DNA from 2 places in the Arthrobacter sp. AG258 genome. Region 2 is predicted to be linked to the other one. Evidence: predicted binding sites of a transcription regulator. Region 2 holds the regulator's gene; the other holds the start of a gene.
The links. The regulator LexA, encoded in region 2, represses DNA repair genes until DNA is damaged. The targets are predictions, from matches to a motif close to TCGAACANNTGTTCGA.

Region 1: a site for LexA is predicted at 6,337-6,352, ahead of umuD (translesion error-prone DNA polymerase V autoproteolytic subunit). Genes of this name have one in related genera too.

What each region holds. Positions count from the first base shown of each region.
Region 1 is NZ_SOBI01000002.1:138,428-150,188, forward strand. It holds gene DFO47_RS03955 (hypothetical protein) at 1-477, opposite strand, end outside; gene DFO47_RS03960 (hypothetical protein) at 803-1,645, shown strand; gene DFO47_RS03965 (hypothetical protein) at 1,833-2,270, opposite strand; gene DFO47_RS03970 (hypothetical protein) at 2,377-2,877, opposite strand; gene DFO47_RS21085 (hypothetical protein) at 3,309-3,452, opposite strand; gene DFO47_RS03975 (hypothetical protein) at 3,604-4,077, shown strand; gene DFO47_RS03980 (hypothetical protein) at 4,187-4,477, shown strand; gene DFO47_RS03985 (Y-family DNA polymerase) at 4,548-5,852, opposite strand; gene umuD (translesion error-prone DNA polymerase V autoproteolytic subunit) at 5,868-6,323, opposite strand; gene DFO47_RS03995 (hypothetical protein) at 6,726-7,136, shown strand; gene DFO47_RS04000 (hypothetical protein) at 7,133-8,170, shown strand; gene DFO47_RS04005 (hypothetical protein) at 8,291-9,721, shown strand; gene DFO47_RS04010 (hypothetical protein) at 9,880-10,371, opposite strand; gene DFO47_RS04015 (type IA DNA topoisomerase) at 10,610-11,761, shown strand, end outside.
Region 2 is NZ_SOBI01000010.1:39,979-51,739, reverse strand. It holds gene miaB (tRNA (N6-isopentenyl adenosine(37)-C2)-methylthiotransferase MiaB) at 1-962, shown strand, start outside; gene miaA (tRNA (adenosine(37)-N6)-dimethylallyltransferase MiaA) at 966-1,862, shown strand; gene dapF (diaminopimelate epimerase) at 1,907-2,851, shown strand; gene DFO47_RS18550 (methyltransferase) at 2,823-3,446, opposite strand; gene hflX (GTPase HflX) at 3,884-5,464, shown strand; gene DFO47_RS18540 (ATP-dependent DNA helicase) at 5,457-7,517, shown strand; gene lexA (transcriptional repressor LexA) at 7,550-8,278, opposite strand; gene DFO47_RS18530 (LysM peptidoglycan-binding domain-containing protein) at 8,632-9,048, shown strand; gene DFO47_RS18525 (histidinol-phosphate transaminase) at 9,214-10,332, shown strand; gene hisB (imidazoleglycerol-phosphate dehydratase HisB) at 10,394-11,020, shown strand; gene hisH (imidazole glycerol phosphate synthase subunit HisH) at 11,017-11,761, shown strand, end outside.

The DNA.
Region 1 (11,761 bases), on a different contig from region 2:
GATCATCTCCTCGGTCCACTTCGTGGTCACGCCCTGGAAGTGCAGCGGCTGCTCGGTGGTGTTCAGGCCGGCTCTCTCCAGGGCTGCATTCCAGGAGCCGAACCGGCGCTCCAGCAGCGGCGCGGATGGTTCGTCGTCGTGTCTGCGGCGGATGTAGTCGTTGCGCGGGAGGCTGTCCCGGTCCGCAGCGCAGCGCAGGAGCGCGTCGACCATCTGCTGTTCGGTGTAGGTCTGGACAGACCCTTGGAAGGTTCGGGCCGGCTCTGCGGGGTCGAATGCCGTGCAGGCGTAGCCGTTTCCGGCCAGCGCGTGGGAAATTGTGTGCTCCGAAATCCAGTGATCGTCCGTGTGCGGATCGGGGTTCTCGCACTGGACGCCGCCGCTCTCGTGGTGCTGGCACGGCAGGTGCTCCTGCACCTGCGGGTCCGCGATCTGGCAGCGCGGCATCAGGTCCGTCGGCACAGTCGTCCGGGTCATTGGCAGTCCCTCTCTCGGGTCGGCGTCGTCCGGGCGCGGCATGCCGTCCCGACCCGGCCCACCCAGGGACCGGGTGACGCGCTCGGGACGCGTCGAGCACCCGTCCGGATCAACTCCGTTGATCCCTCCCAGCCCAGCTGCCCCCTGGCGATACCAGGCATCGCCAGGGCCTGGCGCAGACCTTCTGTCAGCCGTCTTTTGTGTCGCTCTTCGCGCATCATCCGATAGACCATTCGATTGGTCTATCGGATAAGATGTACTGGAAGACCAGTCGGATGCGGGCTCTGTGCCATCCGGCGCAGACATCGACCCGACAGGAGAGGCCATGGCGATGAAGACCCCGATGACGAGGAAGGCGGCATTGTCCGCCGCCGCACTGGCGGTGCTGGGCAGCCTGCTCGCCGGATGCTCCGCCGGCTCAGAGACGGCGCAGCCGTCGCCGAGCCCGAGCACCAGCGCGGCGAAGGTGACGAGCGAGGACCTCGGCAAGGCGCTGGACCGGCTCGTGTTCCAGGGCACCGGGGCCAAGAGCACCGACGGCGGCGCGTGCCTGGTCCGCGCCGCCCAAGACAAGAAGCTCTCGGACGCCGCGCAGGCCTACATCGTGGGCAAGGGCAGCGACGACATCGCCGCGGTGGCAAATGGCCTGCGCGAGGTCAGCGCGATGGACGCCGCGATCATGCTCTCCCCTGAGCTGGGCGACAAGTTCGACGTTTGCGTCGACGCGGTGATCCCGCCGACCCCGGCCCCGGATGCCACGACCGGCAAGGACGGCAAGGACGGCAAGGATCAGGTCTACGTGCCGCCGAATCAGGGACAGGAGCTCCCCCAAGCCCGGCAGCCGGATCTCACGCCGAAGTTCCCGGTGCCCCAGGGCACGAGCATCAGCTCCTCCTCGCAGCTGACCGCGGGGCTCGTTTCGACGTTCTCCGCCTATGCGCTGAACGAGGATCAGAAGAAGACCTATGCAGCCTCGGGCGCTTGCCTGGCGGGCGTCGTCTTCCAGGCGGGGTTCTCGCAGGAGACGCTGCGCTTCCTCGCCGGCGGCGCACCAATAGGGGCCGGATCGATCTCGGACTTCCTGCCGAAGGACGAGGACAAGAAGATCTGGAAGTCGAAGGACTTCACCTCGGCACTCGTGGACTGCACGGCCAGCGCCAACGTCTGAGGCTCATCCATCGCGGCTTTTCGTCCTGCCGTTGATTGGCTTCTACCGATCAAAAAAGAAGAACCGGTGCATACTCGCACCGGTTCTTCTTTTCCTGGTCACAAAGCTGCCGAAGTCATAGCAAGACCCAGATGGCAGCATTCCAGAGCGGAGTCCGCGTCACAGCACTTCGATGGCGACGTCGGCACTAGAGCCGTTTTGGCTGCGCATTGCCGAGGTGCGCGCGCACCACGGCAATGTCCCTCGTCGGGTCGCGCCGGATCCGCTTCGACTTGACGATGAACGCGGACTTCTCGATCACAATGAGCTTCAATCCATGTTCGGGGATAAGAAGGCGCTTGCGTTCGTCGTAGAGGCGACGTTGCTCGCCGCGACCGACACCAGAGACGGTCTGCCGCCGATCGAAGAACGGTGACGGTTTCGAATGCTGCTCCTCCTGGAACTCGACTACGAGCTTAAGATCGGACCAAAAGCCGTCCACGGGTAGCTTGGTGCCGAGGGGTCGCAAAGGGGACGGGTCGCCGCGGAGCCAATCGAACGTCGCTTGGCGACAGCTGCTCATGCCGAGGACGCCGTCGCACAGGTCAAGCACGTAGTGCTCATCGGACGCAGTGCGGTCGACCATGCCGTGATTCTTGCAGAGTTCAGCCGAGAGGCCCATGCTTCATAGGTTCAAGAACAATGTTTGGTCCGCTCTGAGAGCTTAGGATCTCGGAACCAGGCTGATTCGGTCAGTGCCGCCGTCTGCCGGATACGGCCCGGTGCCAGTATTCCGCTTCTGCACTTGTCAGAATCTCGTAGATCTCCTCGACCACGAACTTGCCCAAATAAGGGCGTTCCTCGGCGCTCAAAGTTCCCAGAGACACCAGTGCAGCCGACAACAGCACATCGTCCTCAATCGAAGGCTCAACCCATTCCCGCACGCAATCGTCGGCGAGGTCCTCCCAGACATATGGCGAGGTTGCTATGGCCTCCCTGACCGCGGCGAGTCGCACCCTTACGTCTCCGCTGCGGGACCGCGTGTAGAGACGGATCTGGTATTCATCCGAGGCCGGGGGCACAAGTGGTGCCCCGCCGGCGACCGAATGCTGCGCAGCAATGACCTGGTAGCGGGCCCGGGCAGGGTGTCGGTCATGGAGGTCCTGGCGTATTTCCCTGATGCGGTGCCCGGGGCGCAATGTTGCAATTCCAGGGATGCGGTTGTCCCGCCTATTCGCGTTGTGTGGTGCCATGACCTGTCCCGACAAGCGGCCAATAGGTGTCCCCCTCCCTCATGATAGGCCCGGTTCGGACGGAGGTTGAAGGCCACCGGATCGAGGCGGCTGGGCATACCGGAACGAGCTTGATCGTCCCTGCGGTTTTCCACATACGTCAGGACTCCCCTATCGGCAGTCGGCAACCGATGCTGCACTGGAGGCATGCTCAGCTACGAAGACATCATTCTGCTCGGCGAGGAACGGGTCCTGGTCATCCAGGAACACAAAGAGGGCCGTTGCTGGTGTGGCCAGACCTGGCAATGACCAACCTTGACGGGCGCTGTCTTGGTTGTATGGCTGGTGCTTCCTGATTCCGGACTGCTTGCTTCAGGCCGGACCAGGACCTTGCTGGGAAGGGGCCAGGTGAATTCAGCAGGGTATCCGGGCGGAGGAGCATACTGAAACGGTTACACCTCACGGTCCGGAACGCGAATGATGATCATCCGGGATCCTTCCGGGATTTTGGCCTTCGCCGCGGCCAGGGTGGTGCCATAGTCGGGGCCTGTCGCGCTGACGCGCATCATTTCGCCCTGGGCATCTTCAATGGTCAATTCAACCTCCATAGCTCTGAGCATAGAGCCCTGCCCGGCCGTCCTCTGTCCGTTGGAGAAGAGAAAGCTGTCAAGTAACAGCATGCGCAGTGAGTAGCCTGCCTAAGACCGGAGCGAGACTGGGATTGCCGGTAAAGGCTAGACTGCCTGAGTGCCCGGTCATGATCAAGAAGGCCCGTTCGATCGGGCGCAGCCGCTCAATCCATCACGTCTTCAGCAGCCCAAGGACAAGTCAGTCCAGTCTGAGCCCATTGAAGTGCCCAACCCTGAGGCCGCCGGAGCCTGCGAGCAGGATATGAGCCAGGGCCCGACCCGCTGGCAGCGGATCAAGGATCATCCGGCTTTCAAGACAGGTCTCGCCGTTGGCGCTCTTGCGGCTGCTGGCGCGGTCACGTTGTTGACACTGAGGTCGCCCGAAGCATTCAAGCAGGTCAGCGCGGCGGTCTGGGAGAAAATCCCTGAGTTCACGGAGGCGGCTTTCGAGGGCATCGGCGAGGAGGCCAGCAGAAAGTCTCCGACCGAGCATAATGTCAGCGGGCACCAGCGCGTGCAGCACTACGGTCCCGGCGGCACCGAGACAAAGTTCGTCCAGGTATCGCCTTACTCGCGTGGAGGTAGTACCTAACAGGCGCATGCGATACTGACCGTGTCGAAAATTGCGGTTGTGCTTGTCGTCAGCGGTTTATGTCATATCAGAAACGGCTTCGGCGGGACGTATTGGGACGGTAGGGCCTTTGGGTATCTTTGATTTCCTTGCGAAGAAGGAAAAAAGCTGGGACGAGATCGATGTCTACGAGGGTGAAACGCCCCCGTGCCCCAACTGTGGGACGCCCCTGGTGAAAAAGTTTGTTTACTCCGAGATGTACTGCCTTGAGTGTCGCTACGGTCTAGATGACGATGACGATGACGATGACGACAGCGAGGCGCTGAGTGTTTACGATGCAGCTCAGATCTGGGCCTCACACGGTAAGGATGAGGATTACATGTTCGGGTATTCCTCGGAGGAACTCGAAGCCGCGCTTTAATGTGGCAGGTCGCTGCTCGAGTTTGCTGCCGGCGCGGGTGCTGTTGAGGTCCTGCGCTTCCCTTACCCCGCTATGCCACAGCGACCGGCAGCTCGTCCCAGTGGGTCGTGCAGCGCTTCGAGAGCATGGCGCGCTTCATCTCCCACGCCGGCGGGGTCTTCATGCCACCCAGGCCCACACCCACTGCCTGCGCGCCGAGCTTTCTCGTGATTTCGTCAAGTACCTTCCCTACTCCCCGATCTTCGAATTCGGATTGGAACACAGGTAGGAACTGAACGCCGTCACTCGCGCGCAGTCCCGTGAGTACAACTCCTGCACGGGCGTAGCGGATACCGGCGGTCGGAAACAGATCAGGCAGGATCACACTGGCAGCTTTCGTAAGCGCGATCGGGTCATCGGTCGGCATGGCCAGCGGAACAGCCCGGTGGGCTGAATGCGGGACGGTTCCTTCGTCGGCCCAGCCGGTCGAAGCCCACACCGAGAGCACGCCGGCGACGGACCCCTGGGCCCGAAGACGGGCTGAGACCCGCTGGGCGTAGATCGACAGAACCTGATGCATCTCGTCAGGGTCCGTAAGCTTGCGCGAGAAGCTCCTGGAATAGATCAGCTGGTCCTTGGCAGCCGGCGGCTGGGTCTCCAGCCCGATACATTTTTGCCCGCGCAGCTCCAGGATGGTTCTTTCCATGACGACGGAGAACCGTTTGCGGAGCCATTTGGCATCAGCGTCACGCAGTTCTCTGGCCGTGTGGATGCCGAGCGCAGCCAGGCGCTTGCCGTTACGCCCGGCGACGCCCCAGAGGTCAGTCACATGGAGGGAGTCAAGGATCCGGTCAAGCTGCTCCTCCGAAAACCGCCGGAGATCGAGAACTCCATTGAACGCGGGGTTTTTCTTGATGCCGAGAGCCGCTACCTTGGCGAGGGTCTTCGTGGGACCGATCGCGACGCGGACAGGAATTCCGGTCAGCTGGAGGACAGTCCGTCGGATCTCCTGTCCCCGTGATTCGAGTTCTTCAGGAGCGCCCCGCAGCTTCAGCCAGCTTTCGTCGATCGAATACACTTCCTGCCACGCACTGAAGCGGCCCAGAATGGTGGCAACCCGTGCACTCAGCGAGCCATAGAGCTCATAGTTCGATGACCTGGCTTCGACGCCCTTGGCCTGGCACCAGCCGCGGATCTTGAACCACGGCTTGCCCATGATGTCAGGATCGAGCTCCTTCACCAGCGGGCACGCGGCAACCACACAGCCGTCATTGTTCGAGAGGACAAGGGTCGGCCGGTCATGCAGCGTGGGGTCGAAGACGCGCTCCGCGTTGGCGTAAAAGGAGACGCAGTCTACGAGAGCGATTTGATCGGATGCTGGGGTGAGAGTCGTCATTGCCACGGCTGGAGACTATAGGCGGGGTCTGACACCACGTTTGGTTTTCGCAGGAGACAGAATCCATGTGACCACGCCCCAGACTGACATCTCGGTGTGTTCGTGGAGAACGACGTCCGCATAGTCAAGGTTCTCTGCCACGAGAACGGTACGTCCCTGGATGACGTCCAGCCGCTTGACGGTGTATTCGCCGTCAACGACGGCGATCACGATCTTGCCCGGAACGGGATCGATCCCCCGGTCCACGAGCAGCAGGTCGCCGTCATTGATTCCGGCTCCGGTCATGGAATGGCCGGCTGCACGCCAGACAAATGTACATGTTGGGTCCCGGACCAGGTGCTGGACAAGATCAAGGTCCCCGGACCAATATCCCTCTGCAGGGCTGGGGAAGCCGCAGGCGACGGCTTCCGGCGCGAACGGGAGTATCAGCGGCTCGTCGAGCGCCAACGGTTCTGGCTGCGAGGCCTGCATGTCCACTTCCTTTTCGAACATATGTTCGATGGAATCGTACGCCCGGGCGGGAACGGCACGCAACGTGGAGCAACTGCCGGGCGGACCGGACAGGCCTGGGCTCTGGGACTGCGGGCAGGAATAAAGGCCCCGGTGCGCTTCATGCGCGTCGGGGCCTTCTCTTTTTCGCACGAACGGGAGGTGCGAACCAACGTTCAGCGGCCCCGGCCTTGGGGTCGAGGAACCGAGGCCGCCTGGGACACGCGATCAGGCGCTGACCGGGTGACGCAGATGACTCCACCTCTCTGCCCGACCTCTCCGCAAAGGTCTGTCACAAGTCATTGCCCAATCATTCGTGACAGACAATCGAATGACGTTAGAATGGACTCGTACATCAGTCGAATATGACAGGAGAGGCCAGACATGACCGTCGTCGACGAGCCGAAGGCTGCGCCTCCCGCTGCGCGGGCTGCGACCAGGTCCGGTGGACCGAGCATCGACCAGAACGGCAGCGACCGCAGGGAGCGGGTCTTTACCCGCCTGTCCTCGGACGAGAAGCAGCGGGCGGAGTACTGGGCGCAGCGGCGCGGCTACCCCTCCGCCAACGAGTACTACGCCGAGGCGATCGCCGAGAAGATCCGGCGCGAGAATCTCGACTTCGACATCCCTGATCTGCTCACCGCGCGTATCAACCAGGTCGTCGACGAGCTCAAGGCGCTTTCGACGAACAACGCCAACCTCGAGCGGGTCGTGACCATGGGCTTCGATTCCCTGCTCGGGCTGACCAGGGGCGACAACTATCTGCTGGACGAGGAGAACGGGGAGCTGACGTGAGCCAGGGGCTGAACGAGATCATGCCGTCCACCGACGAGCTGATGGACGTCGACACGTCCTTCCTCGATGCGTACCGGACCGGCGGGAGCGAGGGCCTGAAGCGGGCCCAGGAAGGGGCACAGCCGGCGGAGCCGGAGCAGGACACGCCGGAGAAGGATGAGGCCCCGCAGCAGAGCGCCGAGAACCTTGACCGGGACACCGGTGCCGGCCAGCGTGGAGGCTCGGGAGCAGGCAGCGCCACTCCCCCGGCCCAGAGCGACGCCGTCGCCGTGGACAAAGCAGCGATGCCGCAGGTGCACGACGACGCAGACGCCGAAGCACACCCCGCGGCCCTCCCGGTGTCGCCGCCGGAAGATGCCAACCTCCTCCCGCCCGTCCCGCTCCAGCACACCGACCATCAGGAGGCCGTGCAGTCTGCGGCGGCCAGGGGCGGCTCCGGCGGAGGGGACGAGGGCAGCGAGTCGTTGCCACAGAGCGGCTTCCGGCTCGACGGCGTGAAGAGCCAGCCTGCCGTCCGGGCCCTGCCCGAGGCAATCGTCGGCGCGCTGCGGGAGCAGCTGCGCTCAGCGGCCGTCCGTGAGCTCGGTGTCGGCGACACGGCAGCCCGCGAGTTCGCCGAGCGGTTGAGCCAGGCAAGCCTGGTCACGGCCTTTCTGCTGGCCCAGCTCGACCTTGGACTGGCGACTGATGCTGCCACCCGGCGCGCGGCGCAGCTGTTCCGCTCCCGTGATCCGCTGCTGGGCAGCATCGCGGCGCGCATGGAATCCCTGGAGCGGAGGGGCCGTGAGCAGACCCAGGGCCTGGCCGCGCTGCACGGGCAGCTGGGTGAGGTAAAGGAGACCAGCGCGGCGATCGAGCAGGCACTCGCGTACTCGATCGCGGACCGCACGAGCAACTTCCTGCGCGGCTCGCACAATGTCCACGAGGCTCCGATCACGCACAAGGACGCGGTCTTCGTCCGGGACCGGGTGCGGGAGGCGACGAAGAAGCAGGCGAAGCTCGAGCGCGAGCGGGAAGGGCGGCCGATCCGATGAGCGCCGTGACGCACTGGAATACAGCGAACGGTCCTGGGGTGCGTCTCCGCGAACCGTAAAAAGGGTGGCTTGTGACGGGACAATTTGTCGAATCGGTGAACTTTGCCCGACGATCAGGGCATGGAAACTGCTGCCGGGTCCGATCCGAACTTCAGCCGCGTCGGAGCAATCGCGCTCGACACAAACATCTTCGCCGAAGCGCCCGGCATGGAAACACTGAGGTCTCTTTGTTCCCGCGCTGATAAGCACGGGCGCATTGAAATCTGGGTAACGGACACCGTTATCTGGGAATGGGGCCAGCACCTACACGGCCACCACGTATCACTCCGGGCTGCGACAAAGAAGCTTCACAGTGCCGGGTTTTCGGTGGAGGTCCCGGATGAAAAGACAGCCAAAGACATCGCGCTGGACCTGAGCGGGGTCATCACATCCTTGGGGTCCAGCATCCGTGTCCTCAGTACCGCAGATTTTGCCCATGAAGCTCTTCGTGACCAGATCCTGCTGGAAGGACCGGCCAAACGAAAGAGTGAGGTAAAAACCGGCGCAGCCGACAGTGCTCACCTCCGGGCGTACATCCATGAGGGGCGAAGCCGGGACCTGGAGTATGTAGTTGTCTCGGCAGATAAGGACACCCGCACCGCCTATCAGCAGTGGCTCGGGACCGAAGGTCCCCACATCTTCAGCGATCTCAGGAGGGCCACCGAAAAGATATTTGGTTCAGTTCCAAGTGATGCCGACGGGCTCAGCTTGGCTCTGCGGCTTGCCTACGAGGGCAATGTTCTGTTGCGGGACGTCACGATCAGCGAAGGGAATATGGGTGACTGGGAGGATCTGGTACCCGACGATATTTCCTCCCTTTCGTTCGACGTCGATGCCGCCTCGGCCAAACTCGTCGGACTCAACCACACCAAGCAGGACGCCACTGCATTGACGTTCACGGCCTTCTATCTTGCGGAGGTGAGGATCGCAGGTCTTCTGGAATCTCCGTGGAGCCGTGGAAGCACCAGGACGCGGGAAGCAACTGTTCCAAGGGCCCTTCTGCGAGCGGATATTTCCCTGCCCGCGGGGTCCACGTCAGCTGAGGATGCGCTGGTGACAAATTGCTATGTCGATGCAGGTGGAAGTGGCTGGAGGGAGCAAAGTGACGCGCTGGACAACGTCATGGATGCTCTTACTCTGGTCCCGGGGATCACCGTCGAACTTGATGGTCTGGCGTCTTGGCCGGAACAGAGGAGGAGTCAATCCTCCAATCTGCTGGTAGACGTTGCCGGGGTCCCCTTGGATCTCACCCTTTACGGCAGTTACTTCGGCAACTGGGAGTTGACGGCTTCGTATGGCGAGCGGAAGGTCATGCTGAAATGCGACGACCTTGGGGTTGGCTTTACCGATCCGGAAGGCGACGGCATCCCCGAGTACTACGACATCACTGCATTCGGCAGCGAAGCGTGGTCAGGGAACGCGGAGTTCGCAATCAATGAAATGCTGTTTGAGGCCCGACGCGCAGAGTTGACAGGCAGTGCCAACGATACTGAAGAAGAATCGCCGCAGTGAATGCGGCTCTCCGGCGCGTCGGAATGGCGAAACCGGCCGTCCCGTGAACCTGGGCCGCTGACCTGCGCCCCTCTGTAGTCGAAACGATCAGCCCGTTGCCATCAGGCAACGGGCTGATTTTCATTCCAGAGGCTGCAAGGAGGCCCACGGCCTGGCCGCTACGACCGGACGGTGAGCCGGCCTTCCTTCATGTCGTCGCGCAGCTGCGACAGCATGTACCAGTGCGCGCCTTTGGGCTTGAGGGAGATGTAGTGCTCGTGCTGCTTGCCATCCTGCTCCCAATCCAGGACCATCTCCGGACGGCGCAGCAGGCCCTGGTATTCGTCGACGTCGGCCCGGATTTCCACGCGCACACGTTCGTCCGCAGGCGGCACCAGCAGCACCGCGACGTCGCCCTCGTAGCTCAGTGAGACCTCCTGGGCGAGGAGCCGCCGTACGTCGGCCGTGCAAATCTCTCCGCGGGCGACGTCGAAGACGTTCTTGCCGTGCGTGGCGCTCTCCCAGGCGTCGATGCACTCGATCAGCATCGAGCACCCCTGGGCGATACGGATGATGTCCGCCTCGTCCGGCGGCCAGCTGCCTTCCTGCATCTCGATGAGCATGCTGCTGAAGTCCTGTGGTGTGCGCAGGAAAGCGTGGTCGAGGGCCATGGGATTCGTGCTCCTGGGTCGGGCGTGAGCGGGTGGCGACTCTATAGACGTTACCTCGATCCGGGGTCGTCGTGAATGATCCAGGCCCTCTCTGACCGGCGTGCCGGCGCGGGCCCTCGCCGCTCCCACTCGACTCGCTGGGCGACTCGCTCTGACTCGCCATTCGACTCGTTCTGTCGATAGACTTGTGACTGATTTATGAGTCGACTGGTTTATGAGTCACCGACGAAAGGGAGTCATGATGGTTGTCGGGATCCTCACCGAGAAGCCGAGCGCGGCGCGGCACTTCGCTGCAGCCCTCGGCGGCATGAACGGCACGTACAACGGGGAGCAGTTCGTCATCGCCCACGCCCGGGGGCACCTGTACGAGTTCGTCGATCCGCACCGGATGGTGGCGGATCCGGACGTGGCCGGGAAGTACCGGACCTGGGACCTGGGCAACCTGCCCTGGGACCCTCAGCAGCTGGACTGGAGCCTGGAGGTGATCAAGAACGCGAGCTCTGTCGCCGCGGACGTGAAGCGGACCCTGTGCAAGTGCGACGAGATCGTGATCGCCACCGACGTCGACCCCACGGGCGAGGGCGGCATGATCGCGGTCAATGCCTTCCTCGAGTTGGGGCTGAAGCCGGGCAAGTGGTCGCGCATGTACTTCACTGATGAGGCTCCGGCCTCGCTGCAGAAGGCCTTCGCCGCGCGCAAGGTCATTCCGTCACTCCTGGACTTCGACGAGTACCGCAAGGCGCGCTACCGCTCACAGTTCGACCTGCTCTCGATGCAGTTCACCCGCATCGCCACGAACATGGCCCGCCAGTCCGGGCAGGACACGGTGCTGCGCCAGGGCCGGTTGAAGTCGGCGATGGTCAAGCTCGTCGGCGACCAGCTGAAGGCGTACAACGACTACGTCAAGAAGCCGTTCTTCCAGAACCGGTTCCGTGACGAGAACGACGTGATGTACACGAACCCGGAGGAGCCGCGGTTCGACCAGAAGGACCAGGTGACGAACCAGTACGGCCCCTCCCCCGTCGTGCTCGACGGCAAGGCGACGAAGCAGACCGCGCCACCGAAGCTGCTGGACCTGGCCGCACTGTCCTCGCTCCTGGTGGGCAAGGGGATCAAGGCCCAGCTCGTGCTTTCGACCTACCAGTCCATGTACGAGGCCCAGGCCGTCAGCTACCCGCGCACTGCCGACGTGACGATCACGCCCGAGCAGTTCGACGAGCTCGCGCCCCTGGTGGACAAGATTGCCGGGGTCGTGGGTGTGGACGTGAAGCTCCTGACGCACCGCCAGCCGCGCAAGACGCACGTCAAGCCCCAGGGCGCGCACGGTGCGAACCGGCCGGGCCCGAAGGTGCCCGCTTCACTGGACGAGGTCGAGCAGCGCTTCGGCAAG
Region 2 (11,761 bases):
ACCGCCGCCCGGGTGAGATTCTCGCCGAAATCCAGGCCCTCGTGGACGACGGCGCCATCGAAGTCACGCTGCTTGGCCAGAACGTCAACTCCTACGGAGTGGAGTTCGGCGACCGCCAGGCCTTCTCCAAGCTCCTCCGTGCCTGCGGCGAAATCGACGGGCTGGAACGGGTCCGTTTCACCAGCCCGCACCCGGCGGCGTTTACCGACGACGTCATTGAGGCCATGGCGGAAACACCCAATGTCATGCCCCAGCTGCACATGCCGCTGCAGTCCGGCTCGGACAGCATCCTGAAGGCCATGAAGCGGTCCTACCGGTCCACCAAGTTCCTCGGCATCCTGGACAAGGTCCGGGACAGGATCCCGGACGCCGCCATCTCCACCGACATCATCGTCGGCTTCCCCGGCGAGACGGAAGAGGACTTCCAGGCCACGCTCGACGTCGTCGAGAAGTCGCGCTTTGCCACCGCCTTCACCTTCCAGTACTCCAAGCGGCCGGGGACCCCTGCCGCCGACCTGCCGGACCAACTGCCCAAGGCCGTGGTCCAGGAAAGGTTCGAACGGCTCACCGCACTGCAGGACAGGATCGCCGCGGAGGAGAACCGGAAGCAGCTCGGCCGGCGGCTGGAGGTCATGGTCACCGCCCAGTCGGGGCGCAAGTCCGAGGAGACGCACCGGCTCTCCGGCCGGTCCAGGGACCAGAGGCTGGTACATTTCTCGGTTCCTGAAGGCGCGCCGGCCCCGAGGCCGGGCGACCTCGTAACAGTCACCATCACCGAAGCCGCTGCCTTCCACCTGGTGGCCGACCCCACGCCCGAGGACTACAGCCTGCGCAGGTCGCGCGCCGGGGACGCGTGGGACCGGTCGCAGGCCGATTCCTGCGGCGCGCCGGTGCCGGGGAGCGGGGCTGGACAAAAGGGTGTCTCGCTGGGCATGCCTTCGCTGCCGCTGCGCACCCGCTGACCGGTGGCCGCCCCGCCCGTCATCGCCGTCGTCGGTCCCACTGGCTCCGGCAAATCGGATCTTGCCGTCAACCTTGCCCTGGAACTCGACGGCGAGGTCATCAACGCCGACGCCATGCAGTTCTACCAGGGAATGGACATCGGCACCGCGAAGATCTCCGTGGCCGAGCGCAAGGGCGTGCCGCACCACCTCCTGGACATCATGGACGTCACGCAGGAAGCGAGCGTCTCCACATTCCAGGAGCAGGCCCGCAACGTGATAGCGGCTGTCCATGCCCGCGGCAAGAGGGCCATCCTCGCCGGCGGCTCGGGGCTCTACGTACGGGCCGCCCTGGACGTACTGGAGTTCCCCGGTACGGACGCCTCATTGCGCGCCCGGCTTGAGGCCGAATACGCGGAACGCGGGACGGCAGAACTCCTGGCAAGGCTCCGCGCGGTGGATCCCGTGTCGGCCGAGCGGCTCTCTGATGCCCGGCGGATCATCCGCGCCCTGGAAGTCCACGAACTCACCGGACGGCCTTTCAGCTCCTTCATGCCCCGCCGGGAGTACCACCAGCGGGCTGTCCAGGTGGGCCTGGCCGTGGACCGTGATGTCCTGCGGGAGCGCCTGGCAGCCAGGGTCCACCGGATGGTGGACGCCGGGCTGCTGGCAGAAGTGGGGACGCTTGACGCCCAAGGCCTGCGGACCGGGAAGACAGCCTCCCGGGCCCTCGGCTATTCACAGTTCCTGCGGGTCCTCGACGGCGCCTCAACCGTGGCGGACGCTGCGGAGGAAACCATTGTGGCCACCCGCCAATTTGCCCGCCGCCAGCTCACATGGTTCCGCGCCGACCCCCGCATCACGTGGCTGGACTGGCAGGATCCGGAACTTGCCGGCAAGGCTGCACTGCTCTGCAGGTAGCCGCGGTTTCAGCGGCAGCGGCATCCGCCGCTACGCTTGGGACCATGAATGCTACCCCCGTCGAAACGTCCGGATCCGCCCTTCGTGCCATGGGCGGCCTCCGCTTTTCCAAGGGGCACGGCACGGGCAACGACTTCGTCCTGGTGGCCGATCCTGAGGGCACCCGCAGCTTCGATGCGCACCAGGCAGCGGCCCTGTGCGACCGGCACCAGGGAATCGGCGCCGACGGGCTGATCAGGGCCGTGCCCTCCCGCTTCCTGACGGAGGGCAGGGAACTGCTGCTGGACACCCCCGGCGCGGAATGGTTCATGGATTACCGGAACGCGGACGGTTCGCTGTCCGAAATGTGCGGAAACGGGGTCCGGGTGTTCGTCCACTTCCTGCGAACCGAGGGGCTGATCGACCTGCCCGACGGCGGTTCACTTGCCATCGGGACGCGCGGCGGGGTAAAGACCGTGGTCCGTACCGGGAACGACTACGCGGTGGACATGGGCCCCTGGGAGTTCATCTTTCCCGGCGAAGCCAGTGCCAAGGCCATGGATTCCCTCGTCGCTGCCGACGGGCTGGAGGTTCCCCGGCCGGCCTTGTCCGTGAGCATGGGCAACCCGCACACCGTGGTGGCCCTCGCCGAGCTGTCCGAGCTGGCCGGCACCCGGCTTTTCACCGCGCCGAAAGTCGATCCCGTCCCGGCAAACGGTACCAACGTGGAGTTCGTCGTTCCGGCTGAGCCCCTTGTGCACGACGGCGTCGGATCGGTGACCATGCGCGTGCATGAGCGCGGTGTGGGGGAGACGCAATCCTGCGGCACGGGCGCCTGCGCGGCCGCCGTCGCCATCCGGCACTGGGCAGGTGCCGAGGCTCCCGACGTCTGGCGCGTCCATGTTCCCGGAGGGGTTGTAGGCGTCAAGTTCTTCGCCGGACCCGGCGGCCACGAGCATGTTGAGCTCAGCGGTCCGGCGGTCATTGTGGCGAGCGGGACGCTTTCCTGACCTTCAGGATCCGGAAGGACTTGGCGGTCGATTCGCGCGTCACGGTGAAGGAGCTGTCCAGTTCGGCGGCCAGCCAGCGCTGCAGCGAGTCCGAGCCCAGGTTCTTCTGGACCACGAGCCACGCCGTCCCGCCCTCAGCCAGGCGGGGGAGCCACAGCTTCAGCAGGGCATGCAGTTCTTCCTTGCCGATCCTGATGGGCGGATTGGACCAAATGGTGTCGAAACGCACTTCGGGGTCTACGGCCTCAGGCGTGCTGGCAACGACATTGGACAGGCCCAGCGCCTCGGCATTCTCGTTGGTCAGGGTGATGCACCGTTCGTTGACGTCCACCGCGTAGACCCTTGACTGGGGCGCCAGCAGAGCCATGGTGAGGGCCACCGGCCCCCAGCCGCAACCAATGTCCAACAGGTTGCCGTGGGGGTTCGGCGCAGGGACCTCCGCCAGAAGTACTGCAGTGCCCTTGTCGATGCCGTCCGGGCTGAAAATGCCCGAGGAGGTCTGGAGCCTGCGCGTTCCGCCGGCCAGTTCCACGGTGAGGGGCTTGCGGGTAAAGGGCCCGGCGGGGGACGTGCTGAAATAGTGAGCGGACTCCATAACTGGCCAGAGTAGTTCCCCCTGCAGCGTAATGGGAAACTGTGCCTGCGCCCCTCTGTTAGGCTAATGGGCATGTTCTTGATCTTCGAGTAGCCGGTACGGGCCCCGCCCGTTCCTGCCGCTGCCCAGCAGAGGCAGCCCGTCCCACAGCGACGCAGGTTCCCATGCCTTCCGCTTGTGCACCGGACCGGACCATTCCGTCCAGGCCCGGCCGCCGGACAGTACTCGAACGTCAGCCTTCCGCTGCGCTTCCTGCAATTCTCCGGCCTCGCCCGCCCAGCCGCCCCTGCAACGCGGCATCCCGGCCCCGGCACCGCCGCCGGCGGCCCCACCATCAGGAGGACTGCATGACCGCAGGCCGTCAGCCCAGCGCGAATTCTTCCCACCTTCCAACTAATCGGCACTATTCTGGAAATGCCGAATCTTCAAAGGAGACCATGACCAGCCAGCCAAACACCGGGTCCGATCCAGCCGCCCAGGACATGAGTCCCGAGGAAATCCAGGCTGTCATCGACCGGATCCTCGCCAAGGACGTACCGGCCCGGAAAGTCAGCACGCCCAGCGGCGACGGCAGCGGCACCGGAAAAGCTGTGCTCGGCAAGGCCCAGGCCATATCCCGCCTCGACGAAGAACATTCAACGTACGACGGCGACCAGCAGGACCTCGAGGAACGCAGGGCCCTGCGCCGCAGGGCAGGGTTGTCCACCGAACTCGAAGACGTCACCGAGGTCGAATACCGCCAGCTCCGCCTGGAACGCGTGGTCCTGGCAGGGCTCTGGTCCGACGGAACACTGGCCGACGCCGAGAATTCGCTGCGCGAGCTTGCCGCCCTCGCCGAGACGGCCGGCTCCGAGGTCCTCGACGGGCTGGTACAGCGGAGGGCCAAGCCGGATCCCGGAACGTTCCTGGGCTCGGGCAAGGCGCTCGAACTGAAGGACATCGTCATGTCCACCGGTGCGGACACCGTGGTGGTGGACGCCGAGCTCGCACCCTCGCAGCGTCGTGGCCTCGAAGACATCGTCAAGGTCAAGGTGATCGACCGTACGGCCCTGATCCTGGACATCTTCGCCCAGCACGCCAAGAGCCGCGAGGGCAAGGCCCAAGTGGAGCTGGCACAGCTGGAATACCTGCTTCCCCGACTCCGCGGCTGGGGCGAATCGATGTCCCGCCAGGCAGGCGGCCAAGTGGGTGGCGCCGCCGCCGGCATGGGCTCGCGCGGCCCCGGTGAAACCAAGATCGAACTGGACCGGCGCCGGATCCGTACGCGCATGGCCAAGCTTCGGCGCGAGATCGCCGCGATGAAGCCGGCGCGGGAAACCAAGCGGGCCAACCGCCGTCGTAACGAGGTACCGTCGGTGGCCATTGCCGGGTACACCAACGCGGGGAAATCCTCCCTGCTCAACAGGCTCACCGACGCCGGCGTCCTGGTGGAGAACGCCTTGTTCGCCACCCTGGATCCCACCGTCCGCAAGGCCGAAACCGCTGACGGCCTGGGTTACACCCTGGCCGACACCGTGGGCTTCGTCCGCTCGCTGCCCACGCAGCTGGTGGAGGCCTTCCGCTCCACCCTCGAAGAGGTGGCCGATTCGGACCTGATCCTGCACGTGGTGGACGCCTCGCACCCCGATCCCGAGGGCCAGATCGCCGCGGTCCGGAAGGTCTTCAGCGAAGTTGACGCCCGCAAGGTGCCTGAGATCATCGTGCTGAACAAGGCCGATGCCGCCGATCCCTTCGTGATCGAGCGGCTGAAGCAGCGCGAACCACGCCATGTGGTGGTCTCGGCCCGGACGGGTGAGGGTATTGCCGAGCTGCTGAAGGCCATCAGCGACGCCATCCCGAGGCCCAGCGTGAAGCTTGAACTGCTCATTCCGTACGACCGGGGCGACCTGCTCAGCAAGCTGCACGAATCCGACGCCGAAATCATCCACCTCGACCACGTTGAGGAAGGTACCAGGGCCGTGGTGATGGTCCGCGAGGGCCTGGCATCCGAGCTGGAACCATTCGCCCTCAATGACTGACCTCGCGGCCGGGGAAGCTGCGCAGGCGGGCGGCGAGCAGTTCGTCCTTGAACTGCTCGACCGCGCCGTCGCCGGCATGGGCGGACAAAGCCGCACCGGACAACACGAAATGGCCCGTCAGGTGGCCCGGGCCATCAGTTCGGGCAACCATCTCCTGGTCCAGGCCGGCACCGGGACCGGCAAGTCCCTGGCCTACCTGGTACCGCTCATTGCCCATGCCTTGGAAAGCAATAAGCCCGCCCTGGTGTCCACGGCCACGCTGGCCCTGCAAACCCAGATCGTGGGCAGGGACCTGCCCCGCCTCCTGAAGAACATCACCCCGGCCCTGGAACGGCCCGTCAAAGTGGCCCTGGTCAAGGGGCGGTCCAACTACGTCTGCCGCCACAAGGTGGAGGGCGGGTTCCCTTCCGAAGAGCCTTCGGAGGGCCAGCTGTTCTCCCTGGGCGAGGACACCAGCGTGCCGCACTTCGCCGCCTCTGTGGGCGGTCCCGCCTCCCAGCTGGGCAAGGAAGTGGTGCGGCTGCGGGAGTGGGCCGAGAAGACCGCCACCGGAGACCGTGACGAGCTTCTTCCCGGCGTGACCGACCGTGCATGGCGGCAGGTGTCCGTGACCTCCATGGAATGCCTGGGGGCGCAAAAATGTCCCATGGCCGCTGAGTGCTTCAGTGAACTGGCGCGGCAGGACGCGGCCGAGGCAGACGTCGTGGTGACCAACCACGCCATGCTCGCCGTCAGCGCCTTCGAGGGGCTCGCCGTGCTGCCCGAATATGACGTCGTGGTAGTGGACGAGGCGCATGAACTGCAGGACCGCGTCACCGGGGCCGTCTCCGGGCAGTTGTCCGTCGCCATGGTGCACGCCGCCGCATCAGGTGCCCGCAAACACACGGCCATCACCGTTGACGCCCTGAACGCTGCGGCCGCCAACCTTGAGCTGGCCCTCGCCGGGGCCCCGAACGGCCTGCTGCCCAACGGCCTGAACGACGAACAGCTGGACTGCGTGGACCAGCTGCGTGAGTCCTGCCGCGCGGCGCTGTCCGATTCCAAGGGGGACAGCAACACCACGGCCGACGGCGGGCGACAGCTCGCCCGGTCCCGCCTCATGCTGATCCTTGAATTATGCGAACGGCTGCTGGCTGCCCGGGAGAACCGCGAAGTGGTCTGGTTCTCGCGCGCGAGCACCTTCGACCCCGGCCAGGGCTACTCCCAGCCTGACGAGAATGCGCCGGTGCTGGTCAACATCGCGCCGCTGTCCGTTGCCGGGCGGCTGAGGGAAGGACTCTTCGCCGGCCACACTGTTGTGCTGACCTCTGCCACCCTGGCCATCGGGTCCGCGTTCGAACCGGCGGCGGGCGGGCTGGGACTGATAGGCGACGGAGCTCCCAGCTGGACGGGGGTGGACGTCGGCTCACCCTTCGACTACCCCAAACAGGGCATCCTCTACGTGGCGGGACACCTGCCCAAACCGGGCCGGGGTGTTTCGCCGGAAGCCCTGGAGGAGCTCGAGGCGCTCATCAAAGCATCCGGTGGCGGGGCTCTTTGCCTCTTTTCCTCGCGTCGGGCTGCGGAGGAGGCCGCCGATGCCCTGCGGCCCAAGCTCGATATGACCGTGCTCTGCCAGGGCGAGTCAACCATGACCGCCCTGGTCAAGCAGTTCGCGGACGAACCGGATACCTGCCTCTTCGGGACTATGTCCCTGTGGCAGGGGGTGGACGTTCCGGGCGGGTCGTGCCGGCTCGTGGTGATCGACCGGATTCCCTTCCCCAGGCCGGACGATCCCCTCATGACAGCTCGGTCGCGGGCCGTGGCCCAGGCCGGTGGCAACGGTTTCATGTCGGTGTCGGCTACCCACGCGGCCATCCGGCTGGCGCAGGGCGCCGGGCGGCTGATCCGGTCAACCGGCGACAAAGGAGTGGTGGCGGTGCTGGATTCGCGGCTGGCAACCGAACGTTATGCGGGCTTCCTGCGGGCCGCGCTGCCGCCTTTCTGGTCCACTACGGACCGCAGCAAGGCGCTGGCCGCACTCACCAGGCTCGGCGCGGAGGCCTCTGAATAGAGGCCTGCCGCGGCCGGAGGTGACAGGCGGTGTCAGAGGGACCGCAGCACCGAAACCACTTTGCCCATGATGGTCGCGTGGTCGCCCAGGATGGGTTCGTACTGCGTGTTCTGCGGGAGCAGCCAGGTGTGGCCGTCCCGCTGGCGGAAGGTCTTGACGGTTGCTTCGTCATCGAGCAGGGCAGCGACGATATCACCGTTGACGGCGTCCGCCTGGCGGCGCACCACGACCCAGTCTCCGTCGCAGATGGCGGCGTCCACCATGGAGTCCCCGGCCACTTTGAGCATGAACAGTTCACCCTGGCCCACAAGTTGGCGGGGGAGCGGCATGACATCCTCAACGAGCTGCTCGGCGAGGATGGGACCGCCGGCGGCAATCCGGCCCACGAGCGGAACCATGGCGGTGTCCAGCGCGGTAGGCAGCTCCGTTACGGTGGCGCCGGGTGTCTGCGGCGCTGAGGCGGCAATCGGCTTCCCGCCGCCGCCGTCAAGCGTGAGGGGCATGAGCACCTCCATGGCCCGCGGCCGCTTCGGGTCGCGCCGGAGGTAGCCAAGCTTCTCCAGCTGGGACAGCTGATGGGTCACGCTGGACAAGCTCGCAAGGCCCACCGTGTCGCCGATCTCGCGCATTGAGGGCGGGTAGCCGTTGTCATTGACGGACCGCTGGATGGTCTCGAGGATCTTCTTCTGCCGCGGGGTAAGCCCCTTCGGAGTCCTCTTTGGTTGCGGGGCCGTCCTGCCCCCGGCGGCTGCTGCTGCCATGTTCGCCAATGCCTTTCGCTTGCCGCCGGATCTTCCGCCCCACGCCGTAGGCCGGCGTTGCGTGAAGGGTCACCGCTGTCATTGTCAGACCCTGCTGTTCAACTTCAGTGGTGGTTGTTCTTGGTTTCCAAGCTAGGCCAGCCACATTGCTTTTTCAAACATTTGTTCTAGCGAGTCTCGACATTGTTCGTTGATAGGTGCTAAAACTTAGTAAGCAAAGTTCGAATATGTGTTCTAACCATTGCATGGCCTGTTCGAAGACCTGGCCGGAAGAGATTGGTATTCCGGCACGGCAGGCAGGACGGCAGCGGCGGACACCCGGGCAGCACGGCAGGTCCAGGAGGGCTCAGTTCATGTCAGCTTTAACTCTTTCCCACATATCCCGTCCGGAGTTCCTGGCCGGGGAGCGCCACTCGTCCGGCAGCCGGCGGATCAGTGCCGGAACTGCGCCATCACCGGCGCCGCTTCGGTTGACCCGGCGGGGGCGGATCGTCCTGGTGGGAGTGCCGCTGATTCTCCTCGCGGTCCTGCTGCTCTCCTTGGCGGGACTTTTCCACTCCCCGGCCAAGGCCTCCGATTCCGCCGCGGACCTCGCCGTGACGCCCACGGTGACAGTCACGGTCCAGCCCGGCCAGTCCCTGTGGTCCATCGCCGGTGCCGTGGCCCCGAACCGGGATGCACGGGACGTCGTGGCGGACATCGTCCAGCTCAACAACCTGTCCGCCGGCGCGGTCCTGCCCGGGCAGCAGCTCTTCGTCCCCAGCCACTGACCCCTTCTTGAGCGGGTACCGCGGAGCGGCAGCCTGGCGCCGCGGCCTGGTGACTGCGGGTGCGCGTCCCCCGGAGGCTGCCGCCAGCTCTTCGTCCGGGCGTTTCCGAGGCAGGCCAAAAGTGTCATATTTTCCGGTAGTTGCCACGGCAACTAAACTGTTCAGGTGAACGACCAGCTAGAACGCCTGAACCGGCTACCCCTCCGCAGCAACCTTCGCGGGCTGACTCCCTACGGGGCGCCCCAACTGGACGTCCCCATTCTCCTGAACGTCAACGAGAACACCCATGGCGTCCCGGCGGACGTGCGTGCCGCCATCAGCGCCGCCGTGACGGAGGCCGCCGCCGGCCTGAACCGCTACCCGGACCGGGAGTTCACCGAGCTCCGCAAGGCCCTGGCCGAATACCTTGGCCATGGCCTCGACGAAACCAACCTGTGGGCGGCCAACGGCTCCAACGAGGTCCTGCAGCAAATCCTCCAGGCGTTCGGCGGCCCGGGCCGCACCGCCCTGGGCTTCCCGCCCACGTACTCCATGTACCCGCTGCTGGCGAGCGGCACCGACACCGAATACATCACCGGTGTCCGGGCCGAGGGCTACGACCTCAGCGCAGAATCCGCTGCCCGGCAGGTCAGGGAGCTGCAGCCGAACATCGTGTTCCTCTGCTCGCCGAACAATCCCACCGGCACCGGCCTGGGACTGGACGTCGTCGAGGCTGTCTACGAGGCCGGTGCTCCAAGCCAGACCATCGTCATCGTGGACGAGGCGTACCACGAATTCGCCCACGACGGCACGCCCAGCGCCCTGACCCTGTTGCCCGGCAGGGAGCGGCTGATTGTCTCCCGCACCATGAGCAAGGCCTTCGCACTCGCCGGCGCACGCCTCGGCTACATGGCCGCGGCCCCGGAGGTCACCGATGCCCTGCGCCTGGTGCGCCTTCCGTACCACCTGTCCGCGATCACCCAGGCAACCGCCCTGGCAGCCCTGCAGCACCGCGAGGCGCTCATGGCCGATGTGCAGGACATCAAGCAGCAGCGCGACCGCATTGTGGCTGAGCTGACCAGGATGGGCCTCAAGCCTGCCGCGTCCGACTCCAACTACGTGTTCTTCGGCGGCCTGGAGAACCCGCACCAGGTCTGGCAGGAACTGCTGGACGCGGGCGTGCTGATCCGCGACGTGGGAATTCCCGGGCACCTGCGGGTCACGGCCGGTACCGAGCCGGAAACCACGGCCTTCCTCACGTCCCTGGAGCGCATCCTTGCGGGCCACGCCGCGCTTCCCGCCTAGACTTGATACAGCGGCGCTGGGCGCCCTGAACCACTCCTTCTCCCACTAAGGATCCTTCACCATGAGTTCAACCGGTTCGAATACTGCTGCGGCCCGGACCGCCCGCATGGAGCGCGCCACCAGCGAGTCCTCCGTCCTCGTGGAGATCAACCTCGACGGTACGGGTGTGTCCAACATCGACACCTCGGTGCCGTTCTACGACCACATGCTGACCGCCCTGTGCAAGCACTCGCTGATCGACATGACCGTCAAAGCCACCGGCGACACCCATATCGACGTCCACCACACCGTGGAGGATGTCGCCATCACGTTCGGCGAGGTCCTGCGGACCGCGTTGGGAAACAAAGCCGGGATCCGCAGGTTCGGCGAGGCCACCGTGCCGCTGGACGAAGCCCTCGCCAACGCGGTGGTGGACGTCTCCGGCCGCCCCTACCTGGTCCACGGCGGCGAGCCCGCTGGCCAGGAGTACCACTTGATAGGCGGCCACTTCACCGGCTCCCTGACCCGCCACGTCTTTGAGGCCATCACGCTGCACGCCGGCATCTGCCTGCACATGAACGTCCTGGCCGGCCGGGACCCGCACCACATCGTGGAGGCGCAGTTCAAGGCCTTCGCCCGCGCGCTCCGCGCCGCCGTCGAACCCGATCCCCGGGTTGAAGGCATCCCCTCCACCAAGGGTGCGCTGTGAGCGGGCAGGTCCTCAAGGACGGTGCGATCATCGATCCCACCGCCTCACAGAAGCTCCCGTCGCCCGAGGGCAAGCCGACGGTGACGGTGCTCGACTACGGGTCCGGGAACGTCCGCTCCGCCGTGCGCGCCCTGGAGCGCGCCGGTGCGGAAGTGATCCTCAGCGCCAAACCGGACGATGTGCTCAACGCCGACGGCCTGGTGGTCCCCGGCGTCGGCGCATTCGAGACCGTGATGCGCGAACTCAAGGCCGTGGACGGCATCCGCCTCATCGGCAGGCGCGTCGCAGGCGGACGCCCCGTGCTGGGCATCTGCGTGGGTTTGCAGGTCCTCTTCGAGGCCGGCGTGGAACATGGCACGGAAGCCGAGGGCATCGGTGAATGGCCTGGCAAGGTGGAGGCATTGCGCGCCGAAGTTGTCCCGCACATGGGCTGGAACACCGTCAAGGTGCCCGAGGGATCCAAGCTGTTCGCCGGCGTCGAAAATGAACGGTTCTACTTCGTGCATTCCTACGGCGTGCAGGAGTGGAACTTTGAGGTGATCCAGCCGCGGATGGCGCCACCGCTGGTCACCTGGTCCGAGCACGGCGGCCCCTTCATTGCCGCCGTGGAGAACGGGCCGCTCTGCGCGACGCAGTTCCACCCCGAAAAGTCCGGCGACGCCGGCGCCCGGCTCCTGCGCAACTGGGTGGAAGGCCTCCGCAAGCCCGCCACCGGCGACGCCGCCCATGGCACCTCCCCGG